Regions from separate parts of the Pseudomonas sp. DW-iso17 genome, predicted to be linked through region 2. Evidence: riboswitches for the same ligand, from Rfam matches in the RefSeq annotation. Region 2 holds a riboswitch; each other region holds the start of a gene.

Region 1 (10,354 bases), on a different contig from region 2:
TTTTCTTTAGTACCAGTGGTCGCGGTCGTGTCAGCCACGCCGGTATCTACCTGGGCGATAACCAGTTTATTCACTCCAGCAGCCGCCGCAGTGGTGGTGTTCGGGTCGATAACCTCGGTGACAGCTACTGGAGCAAAACCTTCATCGAAGCCAAACGTGCACTCGCCATGGCTCCGACTACGGTTACCGCTAGTAAGTAAAGTTAAAGTGATACTTGAAGTTTGACGTGTAAGCGCTAGAATCCCTGGACATTGTTGTCATCCGTTCGCGCGAGCTTTGCTTGCGCGTTCTGGTTTTCAACGTTCGGCAGCGAAAGCCGCATCCAGACCAGGATTGTTCTGCACATGTCGACCTCGGCCCGCCTGATGCTTATTGTTTGCGCCGCGCTGCTCAGCGCCTGCGCCAGTCGTACACCGCCGCCCGCGCCCGTCGCGGTCAAGCCTAAGCCGGTGTTCAACTATGCCACCCAAAATTTCTCGCCTGCTGCCGAAGACGTGCTCTTTCGTGCGCTGGGCCTGGTCGGCACGCCATATCGCTGGGGCGGCAACACACCGGACTCGGGGTTCGATTGCAGTGGCTTGATCGGCTTTGTATTTCGCGACGCTGCCGGCATCTCATTGCCGCGCACCACCCGTGAATTGATCGTGATGCGTGCCCAGGACGTCAGCGAACAAAACCTGCAAACCGGCGATCTGCTGTTCTTCGCCACCGGTGGCGGTTCGCGGGTCAGCCATGCGGGCATCTATGTGGGCGAAGGGCGCTTCGTGCATGCACCGCAGACCGGCGGTACGGTGAAGCTGGATACGCTATCCAAAGCGTATTGGCAGAATGCCTACCTGAGTGCCAAGCGCGTGTTGCCAGGGAATCTGGCGCGTAACCCCTGAATCAATAAAACTCCAAAATATGGGAGCGGGCTTGCCCGCGAATGCAGTGTGTCAGTCAACGGCTTAGTTGGCTGGGCCACCGTAATCGCGGGCAAGCCCGCTCCCACATGGGTATGTGGTTATTTACTTAACAGCCGACACCCGCCAAACCTTATTGCCCACATCATCGGCCACCAGCAAATCACCCTGCTGATCTATCACCACGCCGCCCGGCCGGCCCATGGCTTTCTCATCGCTATCAAGAAACCCCGTCAGCACATCCACCGGTTGCCCTTTCGGCTGGCCCCCTTCGAAGGGGACGAAAATCACCTTATAGCCACTGTGCGGCTTGCGGTTCCAGGAACCATGCTGGCCGATAAATGCGCCATTACTGAAGGGGGCCGGCAGTTTGCTGCCCTCGGCGAAGGTCAACCCCAGCGAGGCAGTATGGGGGCCTACCGCATAGTCGGGAGCGATGGCCTTGGCGACCATGTCCAGGTTCTGCGGGGTCACACGCACATCTACATGCTGGCCGTAATAACTGAAAGGCCAGCCGTAGAAGCCGCCATCCTTGACCGAGGTGATGTAATCCGGCACCAGGTCACTGCCGATTTCATCGCGCTCGTTGACTGCCGTCCACAGCTTGCCGCTCTGGGGTTCCCAGGCCATGCCGTTGGGGTTGCGCAGGCCGGAGGCAAAAATGCGGTGTTGGCCGCTGGCGCGGTCGACTTCCCAAATGGCGGCGCGGCCCTGTTCGGCTTCCAGGCCGTTTTCGCCGACGTTGCTGTTGGAGCCGACGCTCACGTACAGCTTGCTGCCGTCCTGGCTGGCCACCACATTTTTGGTCCAGTGGTGGTTCAAGGGGCCACCGGGTAAATCCACCACCTTGGTGCCTGGGGAGGTGATTGCGGTTTCACCCGGCTGATAGGGGAAGCGCAGCAACTTATCCGAATCGGCCACATACAGGTCGTTGCCCACCAAGGTCATGCCAAACGGCGAATTGAGGTTCTCCAGGAACACCGTGCGAGTTTCTGCCACACCGTCATGGTCGGCATCGCGCAGCAAGGTAATACGGTTCGGGCTCGGCACGCCGGCGCCAGCGCGGTCCATGACTTTTTCCATCACCCAGCCGCGCACGCCTTTGGCATCGTCCGGCTTGGGCGGTGCATTGGTCTCGGCCACCAGCACGTCGCCGTTGGGCAGCACGTAGAGCCAGCGCGGGTGGTCCAGGCCTTCGGCGAATGCGGCCACTTGGGTGCCTGCGGCCGCGATTGGCTTGGCGCCTTCGGGCCAGCCGATGGCCGGGGCGATATTGACGGTGGGGATCAACGTCTTGTTCGGCTCCGGCAGCCGGGGCGAGGGCCCGGTGCCGTCGGCGACCTGCAGGGTCGAGCTTTCGCCGCACGCAGCGAGGCTACCGGCGAACATGATCAGTAGGGCAAGTCGGGTTTTAGGCATGGTTTTCTCCTTGATACCTGTAGGGGTAGAGAAGCACGAACGGCGGATGGTTCAAGTACAAGGCCAGCTTTAATTGACGCTCCACCCCCAACCCACTAACCTTCGCGGCTTGTTCCAGGTGCTCTGTGGCGCGCGCGTCGACAGAGTGAAACAGGGAAGCCGGTGAGTGAGCGCACTTGTACACAGTGCTGCCGCGATTCCGGCGCTGCCCCCGCAACGGTAAATGAGTCAAGACGGTGCTGTTTGCCACTGTGTCGCGTGCGATATGGGAAGGCGCGCCCTCGGCTGCTTGCTATCAAAAGCGCCACTCATGAGCCCGGAGACCGGCCTGAATCATCCAACAGCATCACGGTGGGCGATGCTTGGCTGTCTGTTGTTTCTTTTTCCTGCCCGCCGTTTTTGTCCAGCCCCAACGGAGAGCTGCCATGACTGATTCCCACGATCGCGACGAACGCCACCTGGCGCGCATGCTGCGCAAAAAAGCCGTGATTGACGAGCGCATCGCCAATTCCCCCAACGAGTGCGGCCTGCTGCTGGTGCTGACCGGCAACGGCAAAGGCAAGAGCAGTTCGGCGTTCGGCATGTTGGCCCGGGCCATGGGCCATGGCATGCAGTGCGGTGTGGTGCAGTTCATCAAGGGGCGTAACAGCACCGGCGAAGAATTGTTTTTTCGCCGCTTCCCCGAGCAGGTGCGCTTTCACGTGATGGGCGAAGGTTTCACCTGGGAAACCCAGGATCGCCAGCGCGATATCGCCGCTGCCGAAGCGGCTTGGGCAGTGTCCCGGGCCATGTTGAATGACCCTTCCATCGGCTTGGTGGTGCTGGATGAACTGAACATCGCCCTCAAGCACGGTTATCTTGACCTGGACCAGGTACTCAGCGACCTGCAAGCCCGCCCGCCCATGCAGCATGTGGTGGTCACCGGCCGTGGCGCCAAGCCTGAGCTGATCGAAATGGGCGACACCGTCACCGAAATGGGCATGCTCAAGCACGCGTTCCAGGCCGGTATCAAGGCACAGAAAGGCGTCGAACTTTGAATCAGCCCCGTCATTGCCCGGCCGTACTGATCGCCGCTCCGGCGTCCGGCCAGGGCAAAACCACGGTCACCGCCGCGTTGGCGCGTTTGCACCGCAACCTGGGGCGCAAGGTGCGCGTGTTCAAATGCGGGCCGGACTTTCTCGACCCGATGATCCACGAGCGTGCCAGTGGCGCGCCGGTGTACCAGTTGGACATGTGGATGGTGGGCGAGCAGGAAAGCCGCCGCCTGCTCTGGGAGGCCGCGGGGGAGGCCGACCTGATCCTCATCGAAGGCGTGATGGGCCTGTTCGACGGCACGCCTTCCAGCGCTGACTTGGCGCGGCACTTCGGTGTACCGGTGCTGGGCGTGATCGATGGCACGGCTATGGCCCAGACGTTCGGCGCCCTGGCCCTGGGGCTGGCGCGCTATCAGCCCGACCTGCCATTCGCCGGCGTGCTGGCCAATCGCGTCGGCACCCTGCGCCATGCGCAATTGCTTGAAGGCAGCCTCACTGAGGGCTTGCGTTGGTACGGTGCATTGTCCCGCGAGACCGGCATCGAACTGCCCAGCCGCCACCTGGGCCTGGTGCAAGCCAGCGAACTGAATGACCTTGATATACGCCTGGATGCCGCCGCCCAGGCGTTGGGCAGCAGTTGCGAAGTGGCCCTGCCGCCGCCGGTGACCTTTGCCGCGCCGCACGTGATCGAAACCGAACCCTTGCTGGCCGGTGTGCGGATTGCCGTGGCCCGTGACGAAGCCTTTGCTTTTACTTACGGCGCCAGCCTGGATCTGTTGCGGGCAATGGGCGCGGAGCTGAAGTTCTTCTCACCGATCCATGATCGCCAATTGCCTGAAGCGGACAGCCTCTATTTGCCCGGCGGGTATCCGGAACTGCACCACCAGGCATTGTCGGCCAATACCTCGATGCTGGACGCCATTCGTGCTCATCACGCCGCTGGCAAACCGCTGCTCGCCGAATGCGGTGGCATGCTCTATCTGCTCGACTCGTTGACCAATGTGGAGGGTGAGCGCGCCGAACTGGTTGGCTTGTTGCAAGGCGATGCGGTGATGCAGAAGAAACTCGCGGCCCTGGCGCTGCAAAGCGTCGAGCTGCCGGAGGGGACCTTGCGTGGGCATACCTATCACCATTCCCTGACCAGTACCGAATGGGCGCCGATTGCCCGTGGCCTGAGCCCTAACGGCGGGCGCGGTGCCGAAGCGGTTTACCGACAGGGTCGTTTGACCGCCTCCTATGTGCACTTTTATTTTCCGTCGAATCCTGGCGCGGTGGCCGCGTTGTTTGCGCCCGACCTTGAGACCGCTATCGCAGGCAAGCCAGCTCCCACAGTTGACCCAGTTGCAAACCAATCCAATGTGGGAGCGGGCTTGCTCGCGAAGAGGCCATGACTGACAACGCATTCCCCCAAGCCGACCGCGAAGCCGTCTACCGCGCCATCGCCGAACGCCGCGACATGCGCCACTTCCGCGGTGGCAGCGTCGCGCCTGAACTGCTGCAGCGCCTGCTCCACGCTGCGCACCAGGCGCCCAGCGTCGGCCTGATGCAGCCGTGGCGTTTTATCCGCATCAGCGATCGCTCGTTGCGCAGCCAGATTCAACAGTTGGTAGAAGAAGAGCGCGTACGCACCGCCGAAGCATTGGGCGAGCGCTCCGATGCGTTCATGAAGCTCAAGGTCGAAGGCATCAACGATTGTGCGGAGGTATTGGTCGCTGCCTTGATGGACGATCGCGAGCGCCACATCTTCGGGCGCCGCACCCTGCCGGAAATGGACATGGCCTCGCTCTCCTGCGCCATCCAGAACCTGTGGCTGGCGGCGCGCGTGGAAGGGTTGGGCATGGGCTGGGTTTCGCTGTTCGACCCCCAGGCCCTGGCCGAGTTGCTGGGTTTGCCACCCGGCGCAAAACCCCTTGCAGTGTTGTGCCTGGGGCCGGTGGCCGAGTTTTACCCGGCACCGATGTTGCAGCTTGAAGGCTGGGCCGATCCGCGACCGCTGAGTGACATGCTGTATGAAAACACGTGGGGAGTGAGTCAATGAGTGTGGCCTTGCTGTGTGTGGCTGCGGTGGCGCTGGATGCGCTGCTCGGTGAGCCCAGGCGCTGGCATCCGCTGGTGGCGTTTGGCAATTTCGCCGGGCGCATCGAGCAACGTTTCAATACTGGCGGGCGTGGCTGGCGCAGCCATGGTGTGACCGCGTGGTTTATTGCGGTGGTGCCGCTGACCCTGCTGGCCACGGCGTTGTCGTGGGCGCCTTATATCGGCTGGCTGCTGGAGATCCTGGCGTTGTACTGCGCCCTGGGCATGCGCAGCCTGGGCGAGCACGTGATACCAGTGGCCCAGGCCCTGCGCCGTGATGACCTGGACGAGGCGCGTACACGTGTGAGTTACCTAGTCAGCCGTCAGACCAGTGAACTGGACCGTACTGAAGTGGCCCGCGCAGCCACCGAATCGGTGCTGGAGAACGGCAGCGATGCGGTATTCGCCGCGTTGTTCTGGTTTGTGGTGGCCGGTGTGCCGGGCGTGGTGCTCTATCGTCTGAGCAACACCCTGGACGCCATGTGGGGCTATCGCAATGAGCGCTTTGAGCGCTTCGGTTGGGCAGCCGCCAGGATCGATGATGTGCTCAACTATATTCCTGCGCGCTTGGTGGCTTTAACCTACGCGTTATTGGGTAAAACCCGCCTGGCGCTCAAATGCTGGCGCACTCAGGGCCCGACTTGGGACAGCCCCAACGCCGGCCCGGTGATGGCGGCAGGGGCCGGTGCCTTGGGTGTGGAGCTCGGCGGCGCGGCGATTTATCACGGCGAGGTGCATCAGCGCCCGCCATTGGGCGAAGGCCCGCCGGCCGACGCCGATTCCATTGATCGCGGCTGGCAACTGGTGCAGCGCGGCGTATGGCTGTGGCTGCTGGTCCTGTGCGTGGGGGCGCAAATCTATGCTTGAACATGGTGGTCGGCTGCGTAAGGCCGCGATTGAGTACGGCATTGCCGAAGCGGATTGGCTCGACCTGTCCAGCGGCCTGGCGCCCTGGCCGTGGCCGATTCCCGAGATTCCCTTGCGTGCCTGGGCGCGCTTGCCGGAAACCGATGACGGCTTGGAGAAGGCTGCCAGCGAGTACTACGGCGCCGGCCCATTGCTGCCGGTGCCGGGCTCTCAGGCCGCGATCCAACTGCTGCCGCGCTTGCGTCGTTCCGGCAAGGTCGGCGTGCTTTCGCCCTGTTACGCCGAACACGCCGAAGCCTGGCGCCGCGCCGGTTATGTGGTGCGCGAAGTGCAGGAGCAGGAAGTCGACTTCTTTCTCGACAGCCTCGACGTGCTGGTCGTGGTCAACCCCAACAACCCCACGGGCTTGAGCCTGAGCCCGCAACGCCTGCTGGACTGGCATGCGCGGTTGGCCCAGCGCGGTGGCTGGCTGGTGGTGGACGAGGCGTTCATTGACGTGACCCCGGACTTGAGCCTGGCCAGCCATGCCGATCAGGTCGGCTTGATCGTACTGCGCTCATTCGGCAAGTTCTTCGGCTTGGCCGGCGTGCGCCTGGGCTTTGTGCTGGCCGAGCGCAAGTTGCTCAAGCTGTTGGCCGAACAGGTCGGGCCCTGGGCCGTCAGTGGGCCGACGCGGGTGTTGGGCCAAGTGTGCCTGCGCGACACCGACGGGCATGCGCGCCAGCGCAGTCGTTGCATCGCAGCCGGCCAGCGTCTGTTCGAGTTGCTTGAGCGCCGTGGGCTTCAACCGCACGGCGGCTGCGCATTGTTCCAGTGGTTGATTACCCCCCACGCTGAACGGCTGTACGAATTCATGGCCCAACGCGGCATCCTGCTGCGCCTGTTCGTGCACAACAGCAGCGTGCGCTTGGGCCTGCCCGACACCGAAGCCGACTGGCTGCGCCTTGATGAAGCCCTGGCCGCCTACAAGGACGCCACATGACCACGTTGATGGTGCAGGGCACCACCTCCGACGCCGGTAAAAGCACCCTGGTGACTGCGCTGTGTCGCTGGCTGGTACGCCAGGGTGTCGCGGTGGCGCCGTTCAAGCCGCAGAACATGGCGCTCAACAGCGCGGTGACCGCCGAAGGCGGCGAGATCGGCCGCGCCCAGGCGGTGCAGGCCCAGGCTGCCAACCTGGCGCCCCATACCGACATGAACCCGGTATTGCTCAAGCCCAACAGCGACACCGGCTCCCAAGTGATCATCCATGGCCGTGCGGTCACCAGCATGAATGCCGTGGCCTATCACGACTACAAAGCCATTGCGATGCAAGCGGTGCTGGCCTCCCACGCGCGTTTGAGCCAGGCCTACCCGGTGGTGATGGTCGAAGGCGCGGGCTCACCGGCCGAGATCAACCTGCGCGCCAATGACATTGCCAACATGGGCTTCGCCGAGGCGGTGGACTGCCCGGTGCTGTTGATCGCGGACATCAACCGCGGCGGCGTGTTTGCCCATCTGGTTGGCACCCTGGAGCTGCTGTCGCCCAGTGAACAGGCGCGGGTCAAGGGCTTCATCATCAACCGTTTTCGCGGCGATATCGCGTTGCTGCAACCAGGGCTGGACTGGCTCGAAGCGCGCACCGGCAAACCGGTCGTCGGCGTGCTGCCCTACGTGATGGACCTGCACCTGGAGGCGGAAGACGGCATCGACCAGCGCCAGATCGACAAGGCCGCCCAGGTGCTCAAGGTGGTGGTGCCGGTGCTGCCGCGCATCAGCAACCATACCGACTTCGACCCGCTGCGCTTGCACCCCCAGGTGGACTTGCAGTTCGTCGGGCCGGGCCAGGCGATACCTGCCGCTGACCTGATCATCCTGCCGGGCTCGAAAAGCGTGCGCAGTGACTTGGCCTATCTGCGTGCCAATGGCTGGGACACCGCCGTGGCGCGGCATCTGCGTTATGGCGGCAAGGTACTGGGGATCTGCGGCGGCTTGCAGATGCTCGGCGAGCAGGTCCATGACCCGCTGGGTCTGGAAGGGCTCGCGGGCTCCAGTGCCGGCCTTGGGTTGCTGGCGTTCAGCACCACCCTGGAACAAGAGAAACAACTGCGCAATGTGCGTGGGCGTCTGGTATTGGAAGATGCCGACGTCAGCGGTTATGAAATCCATGCGGGGGTGACCTGCGGCGCTGCCTTGGCAAGCGCTGCGGTCCTGCTGGACGATGGCCGCAGCGATGGCGCGCAGAGCCCTGATGGGCAAATTCTAGGCACCTACCTGCACGGCCTATTCGAGACCCCGGCTGCGTGCAGCGCGTTGCTGCGTTGGGCCGGGTTGCAGGATGTGCAAGAGGTGGATTATCACGGCTTGCGCGAGCGCGATATCGAGCGGTTGGCGGACTTGGTGGAGCACCACTTGGACACCGATTTGTTGCGCAAGCTATGTGGGATCTGACGGTGTTCACACCATCCAACTCTGGGAGCTGGCTTGCCTGCGATAGCCATGTGTATCTACACAACGCTGTAGTGCTCAACGGTAACCACGATGCGAAGCGAGCCGCCCTTGATCTTGATCTGCTTTTGATCTTGATCTTAGGCGGCCCCCCAAATCACTGGCGGATTACGGGCACACCGAGCCTGGGCGAGGTGCCGAGTGGTGGGGCAAGAGCGTTTTGCTTACTTTTGCGCTTTTCAAAAGTGAGCCGCTGTAAAAGCGGAACCCTAAGTGGCCGTTACCGCAGAAATGGATATGTACACGGTCCAACTGTGTTGACTGTCAGGCCGTCTTCGCAGGCAAGCCAGCTCCCACATTTGGGTCGCGGTGCGTCAGCTGGATCAGCGTCGGCTGTCAGGCCGTCACGGGAGCAAGCTCCCTCGCCACATCATTTGCCAGGGGCCTTTGCATGTATCAATTGATCCTCGGCGGTGCCCGTTCGGGTAAGAGCCGCCTGGCCGAAAAGCTTGCCGCAGAGAGCGGGCTTGCCGTCATTTATATCGCCACCAGCCAACCGCTCGACAGTGAGATGAGCGAGCGCGTCGCGCTGCACCGCCAGCGTCGTCCCGACCATTGGGGCCTGGTTGAAGAGCCCATCGACCTGGCGCGTGTGCTACAGGAAAACGCCGCCACTGATCGCTGCCTGCTGGTGGATTGCCTGACCTTATGGCTCACCAATCTTCTGATGCTCGAAGACCCGGCTCGCCTTGCATCCGAGCGTGATCAACTGTTGCAAACCCTGGCCTCGCTGCCGGGGGAGATCATTTTTGTCAGCAACGAGACCGGTCTGGGTGTCGTGCCGCTGGGCGAGTTGACTCGCCGTTATGTGGATGAAGCCGGTTGGCTGCATCAAGCCTTGGCCGAGCAATGTCAGCGCGTTGTGCTGACGGTTGCCGGCCTGCCCCTGACTTTGAAAGGTACTGCGTTATGACCGATTCCTGGTGGCTCAACCCCTGCAAGGCGGTGGATACCACGGCCCACGAACAGGCGCTGGCGCGTCAGCAGCAGTTGACCAAGCCCGCCGGTTCCCTCGGCCAGTTGGAGGCCCTGGCGGTGCGGCTGGCGGGTTTGCAGGGCCAGGTCAAACCGACGGTAGATCACCTGTGGATCGCGATTTTTGCCGGCGATCACGGTGTGGTCGCTGAAGGCGTGTCGGCATTTCCCCAAGAGGTCACCGGGCAGATGCTGCAAAACTTCGTCACCGGTGGCGCGGCGATCAGCGTGTTGGCGCGGCAACTGCAAGCGCAATTGGAGGTGATTGACCTCGGCACGGTCACGCCGTCCCTGGATTTGCCCGGCGTTCGTCACCTGAATATCGGTGCGGGCACGGCTAATTTCGTGCATGGCCCGGCGATGACCCAAGCCCAAGGGCAGTTGGCCTTGCAAGCTGGACGAGACAGCGCACGCCGTGCCCTGGAAAGCGGCGCGCAACTCTTTATCGGCGGTGAGATGGGCATCGGCAATACCACTGCCGCCAGTGCCTTGGCCTGCGCATTGCTGGATTGCCAGGTCACTGACCTCACAGGCCCTGGCACCGGTTTGAATGCCGCAGGGGTCAGCCACAAGGTCGCGGTCATCGAGCGCGCC
Region 2 (10,354 bases):
TGGTGTGCAGGTCAGCGTCAATTGGATGAGGACACCTACGAAGTACACGGCGATGAAGTATTTGCAGACGCAATAGGCAGACACGCGATGTATGAAGTGTTTGGGAACGCCTGCGCTTTTTTCGATAACTCAGAAGGAAACCCGGTTTATCTCCCCGCGCAACATTGAAATTAACGGTGGGCTTTATGCGACTTTCCAATACGCTGCAAAGTTTTCATGCGCCGCTTGCTGGCGATCAGCAATCAGCGGTGGCCGATGCGACCCTCAGGCCCAACGACCCCTCTGAATCGAACGTTGATAAACCCTCTTTCACGGTTGATCAGGCCGCGCGTCAAATCACTCGAACCGGCCATCGTTGGTTTGACGCCAATCGCGACGGCATCACGCAGATCTCCTATTCATTCAACAAGCACGCAAGAGGGCACACGGCGTTCAATGCGACCCAGAAAGAGCAGGCCCGGCGCTCGATGCAATCGTGGGAGGATGTCGCGAATGTTTCATTCCAGGAAGGCAGTCGTCGCCCCGAGGGGCTTCTAGCGTTCTCCAATAGCACGGACTACGAGGTCGCCTTCGGCCAGTATCCGGGCCAGGAAGGTAAAGTGCTGATCAATCCCCGATTTGGCACCAATACTAATCCAGCCTTGCACAACCATGGGCGAATGACCCTGACCCATGAAATTGGGCACAACCTGGGCCTGTTACACCCAGGCACCTATAATTTTGGTAATCCCAATTACCGCGATCACGCCTTATATGCTCAGGATACGCGGGCTTACAGCGTGATGAGCTACTTCGATGCACCTGAAGCGGGTAAACACTTCAATGGAAAGTTACCGTCGGCGCCGATGATGGATGATATCGCCGCTGCGCAGCGGGTTTATGGTGCCAATAACACGACGCGCAATTCAGATACCACCTATGGCTTCAACTCCAATGCGGGACGAGACTATCTGGAGTTGAACTCGCGTCACGATACGGCCTTGTTTTGTGTATGGGACGGTGGTGGTGTCGATACGTTGGACTTTTCCAAGTATCACCAAAACCAGACTATCAATTTGCGGGCGGAGTCCTTTTCGGATGTTGGCGGCCTGGTGGGGAATGTTTCCATTGCCAAGGGGGTTACGCTGGAGAATGCAATCGGCGGCTCCGGGCATGACTCGATCATTGGTAACCAAGCAAACAACGTGCTTAAAGGTGGGGCGGGTGCGGATCGACTCCGAGGTGCGGGGGGCGCTGACACCTTCGCTTACGACAATGCCAGCGACTCCACGCCGGAATATCCCGATCAGATTATGGATTTTGTCACGGGTGTGGACAGAATCGATCTGTCGAACCTGCTGGGCAACGCGGGGGTTGATGCCCTGAGGTTCGTCAGGCGGCTGACGGGCAAACCAGGTGAAGCGATTCTGGATTACAACCGTACGACTAACCTGTCTAGGCTGGCCATCGACCTCACAGGGAATGGCCGATTTGATTTTTTCCTCAAGGCTTACGGCCCGATCAATGTGCCCGACATCATCACCGCCAATCCTGGCAGGCAGCGCTACGCCTAGTTGGCCGCTGCCTGGACCGACTTGCCGGTAGGTGCTTGAGCATTGACCGCCTGCCGTGCACTGCGTAGCCTTGCACCCTCGAGGTTCTTCGGCCCAGGCCGAAGCTAAGAAGGGAACGCGGTTCAAGCCGCGGCTGCCCCCGCAACTGTGAAGGGTTCAGTTGACTGCCACGCCACTGCCGATAGGGCGGGAAGGCGCAGTCAGCGTTGGTCGCAAGACCTGCACACCCCAAGCCAGGAGACCTGCCTCGCCACTGATTTTCCAATTCAACCGGGCGGGGTGATCCGGTGACGAAATCCGCTGCTGCGCGCCGCCGCAGGGCCTGTCGTCCCGTATGCCCGCCCCAAAGGGCATCCGATGAAAACACTGGCCAAACTTCCCGTCACCATCGTTACCGGCTTCCTTGGCTCGGGCAAAACCACGTTGCTGCGCCATATGCTCGACAACGCCCAGGGCCGTCGCATTGCGGTGATCGTCAACGAGTTCGGCGAGCTGGGCATCGACGGTGAAATCCTCAAGCAGTGTTCTATCGGTTGCACCGAAGAAGAAGCCAATGGCCGCGTCTACGAACTGGCCAACGGTTGCCTGTGCTGCACGGTGCAGGAAGAGTTCTTTCCGGTGATGCGCGAATTGGTCGCCCGTCGCGGTGACCTGGACCATATCCTCATCGAAACCTCGGGCCTGGCCCTGCCCAAGCCGTTGGTGCAAGCCTTCCAGTGGCCGGAAATCCGCAGCGCCTGCACCGTTGACGCGGTGATCACCGTGGTCGACAGCCCGGCCGTGGCCGCCGGTACCTTTGCCGCCTTCCCGGACCAGGTCGACGCCCAGCGCAAACTTGACCCGAACCTGGACCACGAGTCGCCGTTGCATGAGCTGTTCGCCGACCAACTGGCCAGCGCCGACCTGGTGATCCTCAACAAAAGCGACTTGATCAGCGCCGAAGACCTGGCCCGCGTGCGCCTGGAGGTCGCCGAAGAACTGCCGGCCGCGGTGAAGATCATCGAAGCCAGCAGCGGTCGCCTGCCTCTGGACGTGCTGATCGGCCTGGGCGCCGGTTCCGAGGAACATATCGACGGGCGTCACAGCCATCACGACCATCACCACGAAGGTGAAGACGACCACGATCACGATGCCTTCGACTCCATCTCCATCGACTTGCCCCAAGCCGATGAGGCGCTGCTGCTCGACGCCCTGACCCAATTGGTGGTGCAGCACGGCATCCTGCGGGTGAAAGGGTTCGCCGCGATCCCCAACAAACCGATGCGCCTGCTGATCCAGGGCGTGGGCACGCGCTTTGACAAGCACTTCGACCGTGCCTGGGGCGCTGACGAAGCACGCACCACGCGCCTGGTGCTGATCGGCCAGGAACTGGACGCCGCCGGCCTCGAAGCGCAATTGCGCGCTGCCCTCAGCGTTTAACCATGCACCTGCTCAGGACCCAACCCGGTGGTTTCGTCGCGGACGACAATATTGCCGACCTTGGCCAGACCCCCGCTGAACTGGTGATCCTGTGCAGCGGCGATTCCAGCCTGGCGCTGCTCGCCGAAGCCGCCCAGCAATTGCCCGAGGATTACCCCAGCCTGCGCCTGGCCAACCCGATGCAGGTGCAGAACCATGCCTCGGTCGACCTGTACGTCGACGAGGTATTGCGCCACGCCAAGGTCATCCTGCTGTCATTGCACGGCGGCATCGGGTATTGGCGCTACGGCATCGAGCGCCTGGTGGAGTTGGCCGAACGCGGCGTCACCCTGATCCTGGTGCCGGGTGACGACCGCCCAGACCCGGAACTCAGCAGCCTGAGCACCGTTGCGGCCGAACACCGCGAGCGCCTGTGGCACTTCCTGCGCCAAGGTGGCCTGGGCAATGCCCTGGATTTTTACCATTGCCTGGCCAGTGCCCACCTGGGACGCGACTATGCCTGGGCCGAGCCGCAAGCGCTGCCGCGCACGGCGATCTATCACCCGCGCAACGCCAATGCCCGCCTCAATGACTGGCAGGCCGATTGGCACGCTGATTGGCCCGTGGCTGCGGTGCTGTTCTACCGCTCGCATTTGCAGGCGGCCAATACCGGCTTTATTGATGTGTTCTGTCAGCGCTTGCAAGCGGCGGGCCTCAACCCGTTGCCGATTGCGGTGGCCAGTCTGAAAGAGCCCGGCTGCCTCACGGTGGTTGAGGACCTGCTGGACGATGTGCAAGCCTCGGTGATCCTGAACACCACCGGCTTTGCCCAGTCCAGCCCGGAAGCGCCGCACCTGCGCCCGTTTCGCCGCAATATCCCGGTAATCCAGGCGATCTGCGCCCAGGACAACCAACCCGGCTGGCAGGCCAGCGAACAAGGCCTGGGGCCCCGTGACCTGGCGATGCATATCGCTTTGCCGGAGCTGGACGGGCGCATCATCAGCCGGCCCATCAGTTTCAAGGACCTGGCCTGGCGCAGCGAGCGCAGCCAGTCGGATGTGGTGTGCTACCGCGCAGCGCCCGAGCGCATGGATTTTGTCGCTGAGCTGGCACGCCGTTGGGTCGAGTTGGCGCGGGTGCCCAATGCCCAGAAACGGATTGCGCTGATCCTCGCCAACTACCCGACCCGCGACGGTCGCATCGGTAACGGCGTGGGCCTGGACACCCCGGCGGCAGCCCTGAATATCCTGCGCGCCTTGCAAGCCGAAGGCTACCCGGTGGCGGATGTGTTGCCCGACAGTGGCACCGCGCTGATCCAGGAACTGCTCGGCGGCGTCACCAACGACCTCGACAGCCTCGACCTGCGGCCCTGCCATCAAAGCCTGGGCCTTGTGGAATACCAGGCGATGTTTGATCGTTTGCCGGCCTCCAATCGCCAGGCCGTGCTGGAGCGTTGGGGCGCGCCGCAAAACGATCCGATGTGCCGCGATGGCCGCTTGATGGTCGCCGGCCTGCGCCTGGGCCTGACCTTTGTCGGCATCCAGCCGGCCCGGGGTTACCAGGTAGATGCCAGCGCGGTGTACCACGACCCGGACCTGGTGCCGCCCCATGGCTACCTGGCGTTCTATTTCTGGCTACGCCATACCTACGGCGCCCACGGCGTGATCCATGTGGGCAAGCACGGCAACCTGGAGTGGCTGCCCGGCAAAGGCGTGGGCCTGTCGGAGCACTGCTGGCCGGATGCATTGCTGGGGCCGCTGCCGAATATCTACCCGTTTATCGTCAACGACCCGGGTGAGGGCGCCCAGGCCAAGCGGCGCACCCAGGCGGTGATCATCGACCATCTGATGCCACCGCTGACCCGCGCCGAAACCTACGGCCCGCTGCGTGACCTTGAGTTATTGGCCGACGAATATTACGAGGCGCAATTGCTCGACCCGCGCCGTGCGCTGGAGCTGCAAAAAGACATCCTCAAACTGGTGCGCGAAACCCGTATCGACCAGGAGCTTGAACTGGGCAGTGAGGCGGACGCGGCGGTGTGGCTGCCGCGCCTGGATACCTACCTGTGCGACTTGAAGGAATCGCAGATCCGCGATGGCCTGCATATCTTTGGCGAGTCGCCCGAGGGCCGCTTGCGTATCGACACCTTGCTGGCGCTGTTGCGCATTCCCCGTGGCGATGGCCGGGGCCCGCAGTCGAGCCTGCTGCGAGTGTTGGCCAAGGCATTCGACCTGGGGTTTGATCCGCTCGATTGCGCACTGGCCGAGCCCTGGACGGGGCGGCGCCCGTTGGTGTTGCAGAAGATTGACGATCAGCTGTGGCGTACGGCCGGGGATACCCGTGAACGTCTGGAGTTGTACGCGGCGCGCTTGATCGAGCAGGCACTGGAAGGCCCCATCGAACAGTTGGAAGAGCCCGGCTGGCAGGAGGTGAAGGCGGTGATCGAAGGCCTGCGCATCGTCGTCGCGCCACGCCTGGATGCCTGCGGCCCCGCAGAGATGCGTGGCTTGCTCGATGCCTTGAGTGGGCGTTTTGTCCCGGCGGGGCCCAGCGGTGCGCCGAGTCGCGGTCGGCTGGATGTGCTGCCTACGGGGCGTAACTTCTTTACCGTGGACGTACGCAACCTGCCAACCACCACGGCCTGGCGTCTCGGATTCCAGTCGGCCAACCTGATTCTTGAGCGGCACCTGCAAGACCACGGTGACCACCTGCGTCAGCTCGGCCTGTCGGTATGGGGCACTGCCACCATGCGCACTGGCGGGGACGATATCGCCCAAGCCATGGCGCTGATGGGCGTGCGCCCGGTATGGGCCACCGGCAGCCAGCGGGTGGACGATTTCGAGATCCTGCCGATCAGCTTATTGGACCGTCCGCGCGTGGACGTGACCCTGCGCGTGTCCGGGTTCTTCCGCGATGCGTTTGCCAACCTGATCCGCCTGTTCGATGCGGCGGTGCAGGCGGTGGCGGCCCTGGATGAACCCGACGACATGAACCCGCTGGCCGCCAAAGTGCGCAGTGAACGCCAAGCATTGCTTGAGGCGGGCCTGGATGAAGGTGCCGCGGCCAAGCAGGCCGGCTGGCGCATTTTCGGCGCCAAACCGGGTGCCTATGGCGCGGGCGTGCAGGGCGCGATTGACGGGCGCTTGTGGCAGAGCCGCGAGGACTTGGCCGAGGTCTACCTGAACTGGGGTGGCTACGCTTACGGGGGGGCTGACGAAGGCACTGCGGCTCGCGAGCAATTTGCCCAGCGGTTGAGCCAGGTGCAGGCGGTGTTGCAGAACCAGGACAATCGCGAGCACGACTTGCTCGACTCCAACGACTACTACCAATTCCAGGGCGGCATGCTGGCCGCCGTGGAAACCCTGAGCGGCGAAAAGGCCGCCAGCTACCATGGCGACCACAGCCAGCCGGACGTGCCGAAAATCCGCACCTTGAAAGAAGAGCTCAACCGGGTGATCCGTTCCCGTGCGGCCAACCCCAAGTGGATCGAAGGCGTGAAGCGCCATGGCTATAAAGGCGCGTTTGAAATGGCCGCGACCGTGGACAACCTGTTCGCCTTCGACGCTACCACCGCGCTGATTGACGATCACCAATACGCCTTGCTCGCCGATGCCTACCTGCTGGACCCTGATACCCGTGCCTTTGTGCAACAGCACAACCCAGATGCCCTGCGCGACATGACCGAGCGCATGCTCGAAGCCCAGCAACGTGGCTTGTGGCAGGCACCGGGGGCGTACCGCGAAGCCTTGGAAAACCTGTTGCTGGACATAGAAGAAGACAGCTGAGTGATCGTTCCCACGCTCCGCGTGGGAATGCAGCCCGTGACGCTCTGCGTCACAAGAACGGACGCCGAGCGTCCAGCGAAGCGTTCCCACGCGGGAGCGTTGGAACGAGCTATTAAGAGTTGACTATGACTGATACTCCCCATTTCCCGCTGTCCGCCGTGGTCGGCGCCGATGACTTGAAGCTCGCGCTGTGCCTGGCGGCCATCGACCCGAAGATCGGCGGCGTGCTGATCGAAGGGCCACGGGGTATGGCCAAGTCGACCCTGGCCCGTGGGTTGGCGGACCTGCTGGCCAGCGGGCAGTTTGTCACTTTGCCCCTGGGCGCAACCGAAGAGCGCCTGGTCGGCACCCTGGACCTGGATGCCGCGCTGGGCGAAGGCCGCGCGCAATTCTCCCCCGGCGTGTTGGCCAAGGCCGACGGCGGGGTGTTGTACGTGGATGAAGTCAACCTGCTGGCCGACCACTTGGTGGACCTGCTGCTGGACGTAGCCGCCAGCGGCACCAACCTGATCGAACGCGACGGGATTTCCCATCGCCATGCGGCGCGCTTTGTACTGATTGGCACCATGAACCCGGAGGAGGGCGAGCTGCGCCCGCAGTTGCTCGACCGCTTCGGCTTCAACGTGGCCTTGAGCGGGCAAACCTTGCCCGCCGAGCGCGGGCAGATCATTCGGCGTCGCCTGGATTTCGACACTGACCCGGCGGCGTTCTGCGCGCAGTGGGCGCCAGCGCAAGCTGCCTTGCGCGAACGCTGCACCCTGGCGCGGGCACGGCTAGACAGTATCGCCCTGGATGACCAGGCGTTGGCCCACATCACCGAGCGCTGCTTTGCCGCAGGGGTCGACGGCCTGCGTGCCGACCTGGTCTGGTTGCGTGGCGCCCGTGCCCATGCGGCGTGGCGTGGCGCCGTCGCTATCGAGCAGGACGATATCGACGCGGTGGCGGAGTTCGCCTTGCGCCATCGACGTCAGCAGCAAGCGCCTGCAGGCGCGCCGCCCCCGCCGAATGACGGGCCGTCATCGTCACCCTCTGACCCCTCGCCCGGCCAAGGCCAGTGGGGCGATATGCCCGCACCCGCCTTGCCCACGGGCACCCGCCGCGATGTACCCACCTGGCCAAAAAAGCCCTAGGCATCCGCCCCCGAGCTGACACGGGGGCGGATGCCCGGCCCCAGGCGGGGCGATTGAACACTGGCCGGCAGGGCAAGGCCCGCAGCGCACAGCGCGGGGCGATCAATTGGCCGGGCACGTTGCTGGGTGGGCGGCCGCAATGCCGTGAGGACCTGCTGTTCCACCTGCGTAGCCGGTCGGCTCCTGAACTGTGGTTGGTGATTGTCGATGCCTCGGCGTCCACGCGGCGCCATCGGGCGTTGACCGATGCCAAGGGGTTGTTGGCTCAGCTGTTTGACGATGCTTATCGGCAACGGGCGCGCATGGCGTTATTGACGGCCAGCGGGCAATCGCCGAAGTGGCAGGTGCAAGGCTTGAAGGCGGCGAAAGGCTTGGCCGATTGGTTGGGGCAGTTGGGAGCAGGCGGCGGGACGCCGTTGCTGGCTGCGCTGACGGAGGCGGGGCATTGGTTGGCGGCACGGCGCAAGCGCTATCGGGCCGAGCAACAGAAGCTGCTGGTGGTGACCGATGGGCGGCTCAAGGCGACGGGCGCGCTGCCGCGGTTGGAGTGTCCAGGCATGCTGATTGACATCGAACGTGGGCCTATCAGGTTGGGGCGTGCTGAGGAATTGGCGGTCGGATTGCAGTTGGAGTATCAGCACATCGATAAGTTGTAGCGCCTGGGCTATCGCCATCGCAGGCAAGCCAGCTCCCACATTGTGGCGGCGCCGCCGGTTCCATGTGGGAGCTGGCTTGCCTGCGATGAGGCCCTCAATTACACCGCACACCTATCAGCCTGTCCCCGGTACATTCGGCCAAAGATCGGCCACCAGAAACAACCGCTCTGCTTCTTCCCACGCCTCACCGTTCGGCACCATGCGCACCAGCAACTGCGCCGGGGCCATCGGGTCCAGGTCTGCCAGCCAGCCTTTCATCTGCACTTCACTCCACACTTCATCGGCCGGGTAATACGCGGGCGCCAGCCAGGCATGGCGGGGCAGGGGTTGCCAACGGCCCTCTGGGCGGGTGCTGACAAAGTCTGTCCAGTCGCGCTGATGCAACCAGCGCCCACGCAGGTGCTGCGGGTGAGCGCCGAGGGGGGAGAGCGCCGCGCCGGGCCAGGGGTAAAGCAGATAGCCGCCGAGCCACAAATGCGCATCGAACGCTTGGATATCCAGCGCCGCCAAGGCCTCGCGGCTTTCTGCCCGCGCAGAGATTGGCAATTGATGCTCGGCCAGGTGTGCCAGCTTGCGGTCCAGCCGATCATGGCAGCCAGGCCCCAGCCATTGCGTAGCGTCCTGGCCGTTGCCGTCCTGCGGGCCCAGGTAGAGTTTGATCGCCAGTTCCAGGTGGTGCACCCCATCGCGGTCGCGCAGCAGCATGTCCAACTCGCCCAGCGTGTGCCCGGCACGGCGGATCGGCAGGTTGGCGGCCAGCAACTCCACGCCCGGCGCATGCTGCACCGCAAATTGCCACAAGCGCTCGTAGTACAGGCCCAGGCGCCGGGTACGTGCCAGGCTCAACCACTGCTGCAACGCGCTGCTGTCCTGGTCCAGCTGGCGCAGCCAGGCTTCGAGTTGGTGAGGGGCTTGCACCCAGTCACTGCCCGCCAGCGGATGGCGCTGCGGCCAAGGCGTCTGCGCCAGCATCGGTGGTGCGAGCATCACCCACGCCAGGTCGCGCACCTCGGGGTGGCGCAGTTGGCGGGGCAGGGTGTGCAAGTCGGGGAATGGCGTCATGGTCCGAGCATAGCCTTTTCAGCGCGCAGAAGGTGCCTGAGAACCATTGTCATCAAGGCGTGGCGGCGACAAAGGATTTTGCCTGAGGCGGCCTTTCGCCCATAATCGCTCTTTTTGCCTCACCCCAGATCCCGCAGGAGCCCCATGGAGCAATTTCGCAATATCGGCATTATCGGTCGCCTGGGCAGTACCCAGGTGTTGGACACCGTCCGCCGGCTGAAGAAGTTTCTGCTCGAGCGCCACCTGCATGTGATCCTCGAAGACACCATCGCTGAAATCCTCCCTGGCCATGGCCTGCAAACCTCGTCGCGCAAGATGCTCGGCGAGGTGTGCGACATGGTCATCGTGGTCGGTGGCGATGGCAGCCTGCTCGGCGCTGCCCGGGCGCTGGCGCGCCATAACGTGCCGGTGCTGGGGATCAACCGCGGCAGCCTGGGCTTCCTCACCGACATCCGCCCCGATGAGCTGGAAGTCGAAGTGGCCAAGGTGCTCGACGGCCATTACCTGGTGGAGAACCGCTTCCTGCTGCAGGCCGAAGTGCGCCGCCATGGCGAGGCGATCGGCCAGGGCGATGCCCTTAACGACGTGGTGCTGCACCCCGGCAAATCCACGCGCATGATCGAGTTCGAGCTGTACATCGATGGCCAGTTCGTCTGCAGCCAGAAGGCCGACGGCCTGATCGTCGCCACACCCACAGGTTCCACCGCCTACGCGCTGTCGGCCGGCGGCCCGATCATGCACCCCAAGCTCGATGCCATTGTGATCGTGCC
Region 3 (10,354 bases), on a different contig from region 2:
TCAGCACCGACCACTTGTCGGTGATCTGATCAAGCAATAATCGGCTGGAGCAATCGGCTTTGAATACCTTCACGGTACCGTCTTGAGTCAGCGCCGGGTCATGATCGAGCATGTGGTTTCCTCTGGGATACCTGATAGCTTTAAAGTGCCTAATTGATATTAGGTATACACAATATACTATCAAGACTCATTTCAAATGGAGTCTCTGGCAATGAGTGTTACGAATCTGGATGCTTTGTTTCAGCCATTTGCGCTGAAATCCCTGGCCCTGAAAAATCGCATCGTCATGGCACCCATGACCCGTTCGTTTTCCCCCACCGGTGTACCAGAAGAAAACGTCGCCGCCTATTATCGCCGACGTGCCGAACACGACGTCGGGCTGATTCTCTCAGAAGGCACCGCCATTGATCGCCCCGGCGCACGTAACGACCCCGGCGTCCCGCTGTTCCATGGCGACCGGGCATTGGCGGGCTGGAAACAGGTCATCGACGGCGTGCATGCGGCAGGCGGCAAAATGGGGCCGCAAATCTGGCATGTCGGATCGGTGGGCAATCCCTTCAACGACTGGGCGCCCGAGACAGGTATCGAAGGCCCTTCCGGCCTCGCCGCACCCAGTACGCCACGCGGTGACGCGATGAGTGATGAAGCCATCGCCGATACGATTGCGGCTTACGCCAAGGCGGCTGCCGACTCCAAACGGTTAGGGTTTGATACCGTTGAAATACACGGTGCACACGGTTACTTACTCGATCAGTTCTTCTGGGAAGGCACCAATCAGCGTCCCGACCAGTTCAATGGCGCATCCATCAAGGAGCGCTCGCGTTTCGCCGCAGAGGTGGTCAAGGCGATACGTGCAGCAGTAGGCCCGGCGTTCCCCGTGATATTGCGGGTGAGCCAGTGGAAGCAGCAGGATTACAGCGCGCGCCTGGTGACCACGCCGAACGCCATGTCGGACTGGCTGGTGCCGTTGGTGGAAGCGGGTGTCGATATCCTGCATTGCTCACAACGGCGTTTCTGGGAAGCCGAATTTCCCGAACTGGATGGCGAGCAGGGGCTGAACTTCGCCGGCTGGGCCAAGAAACTCACCGGCGCGGCGACCATCAGCGTGGGCTCGGTCGGCCTGTCCGGGGACTTTCTTGCCGCCTTCGGAGGCGAAAGCTCTCAACCCGCCAGCCTGGATAATCTAGTGCACAGGCTTGAACGCGAAGAATTTGACCTCATCGCCGTTGGCCGCGCATTACTGAGCGACCCACAGTGGGCCAGCAAAATTCGCACGGGAGAGACCTCCAGCCTGAAAGCCTTCAGCCCATCGGATCTTGCTGAGCTCATCTAGCCAATAGGCCCAAGTCAGCCCCGACTATGCCGTCGCACGCACTGCACCAACCCGTCCAGTGCCGGGGGATTCACCGGCGCGAGCACACAGACCGTGTGCTCGCGCTTGCCTTCCGCAACTGTCAGGGTGTAATGCACCCGGCCTGGGTTGCCAGGCTCGGGATCGGTGCTTTGCGGCAACTGGAAAAAGTCCGACGCTTCAATCAGTTGCCGCAACTCCTGCTGATCAGGCTCGGGCAGCGCGGCCAACTCTACCGTGCGCGGCTTGGCCAACCCCGGAAAAAACGCCGGTCCGCCGCTTTCCTTGATTGAAATTCGCATGGTTTTTCCTCGCCGCTCAGGCGGCTTTGTCAAACGTTTATGCCCACCGCTTTCCAGCCTTCCTTGACTGCCTTCTGCTCAGCTTTGTTCACACCATAAAGCTGGCCGGCAATATCGTGCGTGATACGTGCAAAACGCAAAAACCCGGAATTGGGCCGCAACCGCGAATCGCGCAGTGCGTCATACCAGATACGCCCGGCACGCTCCCAGGCGAACCCGCCAATCCGGGTGGCCACCTGATAGAACGCGTGGTTGGGAATGCCAGAATTGATATGCACGCCACCATTGTCGTCGTAAGTGTGCACAAAATCATCCATGTGCCCAGGCTGCGGGTCTTTGCCCAGCAGCTTGTCATCAAACGCGGTGCCCGGCGCTTTCATCGAACGCAGAGCGGTGCCCTTGATCTTTTTGGTAAACAGCCCCTTGCCGATCAACCAGTCGGCGTCCTCGGCCTTTTGCTTCAGCGCGTACTGCTTGATCAGCGAACCAAACACATCCGACAGCGACTCGTTCAGCGCACCGGATTGATTAAAATACATCAGCTTGGCTTCATCCTCGGTCACGCCATGGGCCAACTCATGGCCAATGACGTCGAGTGCCACGGTGAAGCGGTTGAACAGCTGCTGGTCGCCATCGCCGAACACCATCTGGGTCGAATTCCAGAACGCATTGTTATAGTCCTGGCCGAAGTGCACCGTGGCGTCCAGCGCCATGCCCGCATCGTCGATGGAGTTGCGGTCGAAGACCTGGTCGAAAAAGTCGAAGGTTGCGCCCAGGCCGTCATAGGCTTCGTCCACCGCGGCATCGCCACTGGCGGGCTGCCCTTCGCCGCGAATCAGCTTGCCGGGCAGGCTGTCGGTGTTTTCGGCACTGTAGATCGAGCGTTGCTTCTCGGCGCCCACGGCCAGTGCCATGCGGGCCGGGCCCTTGGCGGGTACCGCGACCATACGCAACGAGCGGAACGTGCTGTCTTTGGCGCGCGTGCGTAATGCGACTTCCCGTTGGGCTTTGTCGCCGTGGCGTGCGATCTGGTCGAGCATGTACGGCGGGATCAGGCAAAAAATCGGGTTGCGCGGTTGGCGAACACACATGAGCTGGCTCCTTTTTGGCGTGTGGTGAACGTCCGGGTAACGGTTTTCAGGATAGCCCTGTGTTCGCCCCCTGGGCCAAATTGTCATGAGTTTGTGTTTCAGTGGTGTTTATCCGAGGCCCATAAGGAACATGCCCATGCCCGCCCGCACAGCCAACATCGACCTTTCCCACCGCCCAAGGCTCGCCGACCTGCGCCCATTGGTCGCGGCCAACCCCACCCTGCTGGAAGCCAAAGCCGCGACGCCGCGCGTCACCGCGGCCAAGGACCTCAAAAACCGCGCTGGCTATGCCGACGACTTCCTCAGCGACTTCGTGATGCCATGGCCCACGGTTGACCAGCCACTGGCGGGCGACGTGCAACCCAAGCGTCTGGACTACACGCATTTCTCCATCACCCTGTCGCGCTCTCGACGACTGGCGCTCTACGTGGGGGTGAATATCGACGGCGCCAAGCATGTAGACATCACCCGCAGCAACGACACCTGGGCCTACGATGGTCGCCTACCCCTGGAGGCGCAGGTAGGTGAAGAGCTCTATGCCGGCAATGGCCTGGACCGCGGACACTTGGTACGGCGCCAGGATCCCAATTGGGGCGACGAGGCGACCACCGCCAACTTCGACACCTTTCACTTCACCAACTGCTCCCCTCAAATGAGCGGCTTCAACCAGAAGACCTGGCTGGAACTGGAAGACTACATCCTCGACAACACCCAGCGCTGGAAAGCCCGGGCCACGGTATTTACCGGACCAGTGTTCGCCGATGACGACCGACTTTACCGTGGCGTGAAAATCCCCAAGGCGTTCTGGAAAGTGGTGGCCTACCTCAGCGACGAGGGCAAGCCGTCCGCCAGCGCCTACATGATCGACCAAAGCCGCGAGCTGGGCCAACTCGACCTGGTATTCGGCCCGCTGCGAACCTACCAGCGCAGTGTGATTGCGATCGAACAATTGACCGGCATCCGCTTCGCCAACCTGGCCGACTACGACGGCTTCAGCAACGAAGAGCGCGCCACAGGCACCCGGATCGAAGCGCTGATCCGCGGCCCCCAGGATATTCGGCTCTGACGCTTCTTTTGTAGCAGCGAGCTTGCTCGCGAAGAACAGGAAAGCGCCGCGGGGCATCAGGTGCCCAGCGTTATCGTTGACGACCTTCGCGAGCAAGCTCGCTCCTACAGGGATGATCGCTTACCATACGGCCGCCGGTTCCCGTATGGGACTAACAGGGAATTCGAAACGCCGCACGCGGCGTGAACCGAAACTGCCCCCGCAACTGTAGATGCCGAGCCTGCCCTTGAATGCCACTGGACCACGTCCGGGAAGGCGGGGCATGGCGACGACGCATCAGTCAGGAGACCTGCCGGCCCAGCTAATTCACTAACCGGCGGGGTGTCCGGGAAGGACATCCTGGCCCTGCGTATCAGCAGCGCCCATGGGCGTATTTCCGAGCCGTACCTCCCCTGCTGCACCTACGGTTCACAAGGAGATCGCCTCATGCTGCCACGCGTTACCGCCCTGATCGCAGGTTTGAGTGTGTGTGCCCTGGCGCAAGCCGCGCCCACTCAGTACCCGCTGACCCTGCAAAACTGCGGCAGCACCCTGACCTTCCAGCACGCCCCCGCCCGCAGCGTCACCATCGGCCAGGCCGCCACCGAGATGCTCTACGCCCTGGGCGTGGGCGACAAGGTGGTCGGCACTTCGCTGTGGTTCAACAACGTGGCGGCGCAGTACAAGGCCCAGGACGATCACATCGAGCGCCTGGCCAACAACGAGCCCAGCTTTGAAGCCGTACTCGCCAAGCGCCCGCAACTGGTGGCCGCCGAGCTGGAATGGGTGGTGGGCCCCCAAGGCGTGGTCGGCACCCGTGAGCAGTTTCATGAACTGAAGATCCCCACCTACCTGTTGCCGTCCGACTGCGAAGGCAAGGACAACCTGGTGGGCGCCGATGGCACGCGATTGGAGCCCTTTCGCATCGAGACGATCTACCAGAGCCTCCAGCAACTGGCGCAGATTTTCGACGTGCAGGATCGCGGCCAACAACTGACCGACGAACTCAAGGCGCGCCTGGCCAAATCCGTCGCCACGGCCCAAGGCAAGGGCTTGCAGCAAGCCAGTGCACTGGTGTGGTTCTCCAGCGCCGAAATGGCCAGCGACCCTTACGTAGCCGGCCACAAAGGCGTGCCGCAATTCATGCTGCAAACCCTTGGCCTGCGTAACGTGGTGCAGTCCGATGAGGAGTGGCCCGCCGTCGGCTGGGAAACCATCGCCAAGGCCAATCCCACCTTCCTGGTGATCGCACGCATGGACCGCCGTCGCTACCCGGCCGACGACCATGAAAAGAAACTCGCCTTCCTGCGCAGCGACCCCGTGACCCGCAACATGGACGCGGTGAAGAACAACCGCATCATCATCCTCGACGCTCTGGCCTTGCAGGCGAGCCTGCGCACCTTCGAGGGCCTTGAACAACTGGCGGCCGCCATTGACGGCTACCACCTGGGCCAATGATGCGCACCCTACTCGCCCTGGCGTTGCTGCTGCTCGCCCTGCTCGCTGGCGTCGCCATCGGTGAAACCGCTATCGAACCGCAGGTGGTGCTGCAGGTGCTCGCCAATAAACTCTGGGGCGCCGGCTACGTACTGGACCCCATCGACGAAGGCGTGGTGTGGAACTACCGCCTCACCCGTGCATTGGTGGCCGCAGCTTGCGGCGCAGGGTTGGCAACGTGCGGGGTGATCCTGCAATCGCTGCTGCGTAACCCGCTGGCCGACCCGTACCTGCTGGGCATCAGCGCCGGCGCGTCAACCGGCGCGGTGCTCGTGGCCTTGATCGGCGTGGGCGGTGGCCTGGTGTCGTTGTCGGCGGGCGCGTTTGTGGGGGCGATGGCGGCCTTTGCGCTGGTGACGCTGCTGGCGCGGGCCAGCGGATCGTCCAGCGGTACCGGGCAGATCATCCTCGCGGGCATCGCCGGTTCACAGTTGTTCAATGCCCTGACCGCCTTCCTGATCACCAAGTCGGCCAGTTCCGAACAAGCCCGCGGCATTATGTTCTGGTTGCTGGGCAACCTCAGCGGCGTACGCTGGCCGTCGGTGTGGTTGGCGGTGCCGGTGGCGGTCGTGGGGCTCGTGGTGTGCCTGTGGCACCGGCGTGCACTGGATGCGTTCACCTTCGGCAGCGACTCGGCGGCCTCCCTCGGCATCCCGGTGCGCCGCGTGCAATTTGTGCTGGTGGCCTGCGCCGCGCTGGTGACGGCGGTGATGGTGTCCATCGTCGGCTCCATCGGGTTTGTCGGCTTGGTGATTCCCCATGCCGTGCGCCTGTTGCTTGGCACCGGGCATTCGCGCTTGCTGCCGGCCAGCGCCTTGGGGGGCGCGCTGTTTCTGATCGCTGCAGACGTGCTGTCGCGCACCTTGATCAAGGGCCAGGTGATTCCGGTGGGGGTGGTGACCGCATTGGTAGGCGCGCCGGTGTTTGCGCTGATCCTGATTGGCCGGAGGAATGCGCGATGAGCGTGCTCAGTTGCCGCGGCCTGGGCTTCAAAGTGCGTGACGCGCAGTTGCTGCGTGACATTGACCTGGACGTGCAGTTGGGTGAAACCCTCGGTATCGTCGGGCCCAATGGTTCAGGCAAATCCACCCTGCTCAAATTGCTGGCCGGCTTGCGTGTGCCGGCCAGCGGCGAAGTTCGCCTGGGTGGCAAGCGGCTCGGTGAGTTGTCGCGCCGCACCATCGCGCAGCAATTGGCGGTTGTGGAGCAACAGGCCGACACCGACGACGCGATCCGCGTGTTCGATGCCGTGGCCCTGGGCCGCACGCCATGGCTGTCGGCGTTGAGCCCGTGGTCACGCGAGGACGACGCCATCGTGCACCAGGCCCTGCATGACGTAGACGCCACCCACCTGAGCCAACGCGCCTGGCGCAGCCTCTCGGGGGGCGAACGCCAGCGCGTGCACATCGCCCGCGCCCTGGCGCAACGCCCGCAGATTTTATTGCTGGATGAGCCGACCAATCACCTGGATATCCAACATCAACTGGCGATCCTCAAAGGCGTGCAAGGCTTGCCAGTGACCACCTTGATTGCGCTGCATGATTTGAACCAGGCGTTGACCTGTGATCGCCTGGCCGTGCTGGATCGCGGGCAACTGGTGGCGCTGGGCGCGCCGCTGCAAGTGCTGACGCCACAGCGCTTGCAGGAGACCTTCGGCGTGCAGGGGCATTACCTGACGGACCCGTTCGACGGCGCGCAAATCCTGCGCCTGCGCTCCAACTGAATCCGTAGGTTGGGGCAGCTTGCTCTGGTGACGGTCTGACGGCCAACTGTGGTCCAAATGTGGGAGGGGCTTGCCCCCGATGAGGGAGTGTCAGCAAATACATCGGTGATTGGCCCACCGCTATCGGGGGCAAGCCCCCTCCCACACTTCACCTACAGAGGCCGATGCATGTGGGTGGTTTGCCATATCGGGTCGGCCTCGACATCCACCACCTCAAACCCCTGCCTGCGCCAGAAATCAATCGCACCGGGCAGAAACGGATGGGTATGCAAGTACATCATCTCTACGCCATCGGCCCGCGCCAGCGCCTCCAGCGAGCGGTATAACCGGCCCGCCAGGCCCAAGCGTCGCGCTGCCGGGAGCACATACAGGCGCACCACTTCCACCGTCTTGCGCCCCTGGTAGTTCAACTGCGGGAAGCGGCCGTCGTAGGGCCGATAAGCCACCGAGGCAACGATCCGGCCTTCGGCACGAGCAATCAAAAACCGCCCGCCCCCCTCAAGGTAGATCGCTTCAAACTGCGCCAGATCGTGGGGGACGCCGGTGGCACTGAGCGTGGGAAACAGTTCATCCCGCGCCAGCAAAGCGAAGCTCAGCACCTGGGGAATGTCAGCGGCCTGCACCGCCTCGATACTAACGCTCATCGCCAAGGATGCGGCTCGTTATCCACTGGCGAGCGTAAGCCAACACGCGATCGGCCATCGCCACCGGAAAGTGAATAAACCCGTGGGCCGCTTCTGGCAGCAAATGAGCCTCCACCGTTGGCCATCGCTCGGCAATCAGCAGAGTGTCATCCTTGAGCGGGTCCAGTTCACCCACAAACATCAACGCGGGCGGCAGCCCTTCAAAGTCCCCATACAAGGGCGACAACGGTGGCTGACGGCGCGTCTCGTCGCTGATCCCCGGCGTCAGCAGGCGCAGCGCCTGGACCATGCCCGGCCCGTCCAGCAACAAGGTGTCCGGCCCGGCCGTGCGCACACTGGGGGTGCCGGTCAAATCGTAGACGCCGTAATACAACACCGCGCCGCTGACCCGCTGGAGCAACTCGGGCCATTGCTTGAGCGCCAACAAAGTGGCCGCCGCCAGGTGCCCGCCGGCCGATTCACCGACAAAAAACACCGGCAGGCCGGCAAACTCCGGGCAGTCCGCCAAAAGCCAGCGCGCAGCCGTCAGGCAGTCATCCAACAGCCCTTCAATTGGCGTATCCACCGCCAGTCGATAATCCACCGACACTACGGCCACGTCGCACGCATTCACCATGCCGAGGTTAAGGTCGTCATCCATTTGCGCATTGCCAATCACCCAGCCACCGCCATGGATGTCCAGCACTACGCCTCTGGGCGGGCCTGCCGGGCGCAGGATGCGCAAGGGGATCGCCCCGAGCATTTTGCGTTCCGCCAGGGGCGCCTTCTTGAAGGTCTGGCTGGCACGCAACAGCGCCTGGATCAGACGCGGCATCACGCGGTTGCGGACCTTGAAGCGCGGCATCCACGCCAGTGTGCGATTGAAGCGCCGCATCTGGGCCAGTTCGGGCTCGCTGGCAGGCCAATGCTGGTAGGCCATCAGCGGTTATTACGCAGGATCGAGAAGTTCAACGCCGCGGCCACGCACAGCCACACCAGATACGGAAACAGGATCAGGCCGGTAATCAAATCCAGGCGCACGGCCAGCAGCACCATCGCCGCTACGGTCAGCCACAAGAGCACGATAATCACCATCCCGGCGAACAACCGATGGGCACCAAAGAACACCGGCGTCCACAGGGTGTTCAACGCAATTTGCGCCGCCCACAGGGCCAACACCATTTCGCTGCCGGGGATCAGGGTCAAGCGGTAACCGGCCCAGGCCAGCAGCAGGTAGATGATCGTCCAGGCCACTGGGAACAGCCAATTGGGTGGGGTGAAACTGGGCTTGACCAGGGATTCGTACCAGGCGCCCGGTTTGAAGATCACGCCAGTGCTGGCGGCGGCGGCGCAGGCAAGCAGGAAGATGAAAAAGGTCATGATCGGTCCTTGAGGTCCAGTGGATGGAAAACAGTACACTGCTTTTAAGTGACTCAAGCAACCGCGGATAAATTCAATGGGGGCGGCAAAATACCCGCGCTTCTACGCGTCATGAAAATTGGTTATGGTCGGCAACATCCAGCACCGTTGCCCGAGACATCCCCTTGCCCCAGCTTACCGATCACCGCAGCCGCCCCTGGTCAGTGTTCCTGATCTTCCTGCGCCTGGGCCTCACCTCTTTCGGCGGGCCGATTGCACACCTGGGCTATTTTCGCCAAGAGTTCGTCACCCGCCGCCGCTGGCTCAGCGAGCGCAGCTATGCCGAACTGGTCGCCCTGTGCCAGTTCCTCCCAGGCCCGGCCAGCAGCCAGGTCGGTATCGCGTTGGGCCTGTCCCAAGCAGGTTACCGGGGCGCGGCGGCAGCCTGGGCCGGGTTCACCTTGCCGTCGGCCATCGCCCTGATTCTGTTTGCCCTGGGGCTGGCCCACTACGGCGGCGCCCTCCCCCATGGCGCGCTGCACGGCCTCAAGGTTGTCGCCGTGGCGGTGGTGGCCCAGGCCGTGTGGGGCATGGCACGCAACCTGTGCCGAGGCGTTTTACGGGTGGCGTTGATGTTGATCGCCGCCTGCGTGGTGCTGCTGCAACCCTCCGCCTGGGCTCAGGTCGGGGTCATGGTGGCTGCAGGCGTGGCTGGCCTGCTGTTGTTCAAGCCCGAGAGCAGTGCCGAGCCCGACGCCCTGCCCATCGCCATCAGCCGCCGCACCGGAGCCCTGTGGTTGATGCTGTTTTTGCTGTTGCTGGTGGCCTTGCCACTCCTCGCCGCATGGGCGCTCAACCCCACGCTGGCGCTGGTGGACGCCTTCTACCGCACCGGCGCGCTGGTATTCGGCGGCGGCCACGTGGTGTTGCCATTGCTGCAAGCCGAAGTGGTGCCCAGCCAATGGGTCAGCAACGATGTATTCCTCGCCGGTTACGGCGCCACTCAAGCTGTGCCCGGCCCACTATTCACCTTCGCCGCCTTCCTCGGCGCCTCCATGACCCACGCCCCGAGCGGTTGGCCTGGCGGGGTGATCGCGCTGCTGGCGATCTTCGCCCCGTCGTTCCTGCTGATCTTCGGCGCCTTGCCCTTCTGGGCCAACCTGCGCAAAAGCCCGCGTACCCAGGCGGCGCTCGCCGGGGTGAACGCGGCGGTGGTTGGCCTGTTGTTGGCGGCGCTGTACCAGCCGGTGTGGACCAGTGCGGTTTTCAACGGCTATGACGTGGCGTTGGCGTTGCTCGCACTGGTCGCGTTGATGGTGTGGAAGCTGCCGCCATGGCTGGTGGTGATAGGTTGCGGCGCACT

What was found. Region 2 has a riboswitch for cobalamin ahead of cobW (cobalamin biosynthesis protein CobW). Riboswitches for the same ligand answer to the same signal wherever they lie in the genome.
Region 1: linked by a shared signal. The riboswitch ahead of cobO (cob(I)yrinic acid a,c-diamide adenosyltransferase) and the one ahead of cobW (cobalamin biosynthesis protein CobW) in region 2 are both predicted to bind cobalamin.
Region 3: linked by a shared signal. The riboswitch ahead of AC4PS6_RS02425 (ABC transporter substrate-binding protein) and the one ahead of cobW (cobalamin biosynthesis protein CobW) in region 2 are both predicted to bind cobalamin.

Annotation. Positions count from the first base shown of each region.
Region 1 covers NZ_JBZXEA010000041.1:97,085-107,438, reverse strand. Annotated here, with positions in the region: gene AC4PS6_RS21435 (C40 family peptidase) at 1-200, shown strand, start outside; gene AC4PS6_RS21430 (C40 family peptidase) at 345-884, shown strand; gene AC4PS6_RS21425 (PQQ-dependent sugar dehydrogenase) at 1,008-2,321, opposite strand; cobalamin riboswitch at 2,421-2,667, shown strand; gene cobO (cob(I)yrinic acid a,c-diamide adenosyltransferase) at 2,747-3,358, shown strand; gene AC4PS6_RS21415 (cobyrinic acid a,c-diamide synthase CobB) at 3,355-4,746, shown strand; gene bluB (5,6-dimethylbenzimidazole synthase) at 4,743-5,393, shown strand; gene cbiB (adenosylcobinamide-phosphate synthase CbiB) at 5,390-6,298, shown strand; gene cobD (threonine-phosphate decarboxylase CobD) at 6,291-7,280, shown strand; gene AC4PS6_RS21395 (cobyric acid synthase) at 7,277-8,728, shown strand; gene cobU (bifunctional adenosylcobinamide kinase/adenosylcobinamide-phosphate guanylyltransferase) at 9,177-9,698, shown strand; gene cobT (nicotinate-nucleotide--dimethylbenzimidazole phosphoribosyltransferase) at 9,695-10,354, shown strand, end outside.
Region 2 covers NZ_JBZXEA010000032.1:155,156-165,509, forward strand. Annotated here, with positions in the region: gene AC4PS6_RS18935 (M10 family metallopeptidase C-terminal domain-containing protein) at 186-1,553, shown strand; cobalamin riboswitch at 1,618-1,817, shown strand; gene cobW (cobalamin biosynthesis protein CobW) at 1,911-2,972, shown strand; gene cobN (cobaltochelatase subunit CobN) at 2,975-6,736, shown strand; gene AC4PS6_RS18950 (magnesium chelatase ATPase subunit I) at 6,862-7,866, shown strand; gene AC4PS6_RS18955 (vWA domain-containing protein) at 7,920-8,522, shown strand; gene AC4PS6_RS18960 (DUF1853 family protein) at 8,637-9,584, opposite strand; gene AC4PS6_RS18965 (NAD(+) kinase) at 9,729-10,354, shown strand, end outside.
Region 3 covers NZ_JBZXEA010000003.1:2,508-12,861, reverse strand. Annotated here, with positions in the region: gene AC4PS6_RS02450 (winged helix-turn-helix transcriptional regulator) at 1-112, opposite strand, end outside; gene AC4PS6_RS02445 (NADH:flavin oxidoreductase) at 212-1,333, shown strand; gene AC4PS6_RS02440 (protealysin inhibitor emfourin) at 1,348-1,653, opposite strand; gene AC4PS6_RS02435 (M4 family metallopeptidase) at 1,683-2,744, opposite strand; gene AC4PS6_RS02430 (DNA/RNA non-specific endonuclease) at 2,881-3,810, shown strand; cobalamin riboswitch at 3,929-4,121, shown strand; gene AC4PS6_RS02425 (ABC transporter substrate-binding protein) at 4,237-5,247, shown strand; gene AC4PS6_RS02420 (FecCD family ABC transporter permease) at 5,244-6,248, shown strand; gene AC4PS6_RS02415 (ABC transporter ATP-binding protein) at 6,245-7,009, shown strand; gene AC4PS6_RS02410 (GNAT family N-acetyltransferase) at 7,162-7,653, opposite strand; gene AC4PS6_RS02405 (alpha/beta hydrolase) at 7,643-8,572, opposite strand; gene tspO (tryptophan-rich sensory protein TspO) at 8,572-9,012, opposite strand; gene chrA (chromate efflux transporter) at 9,177-10,354, shown strand, end outside.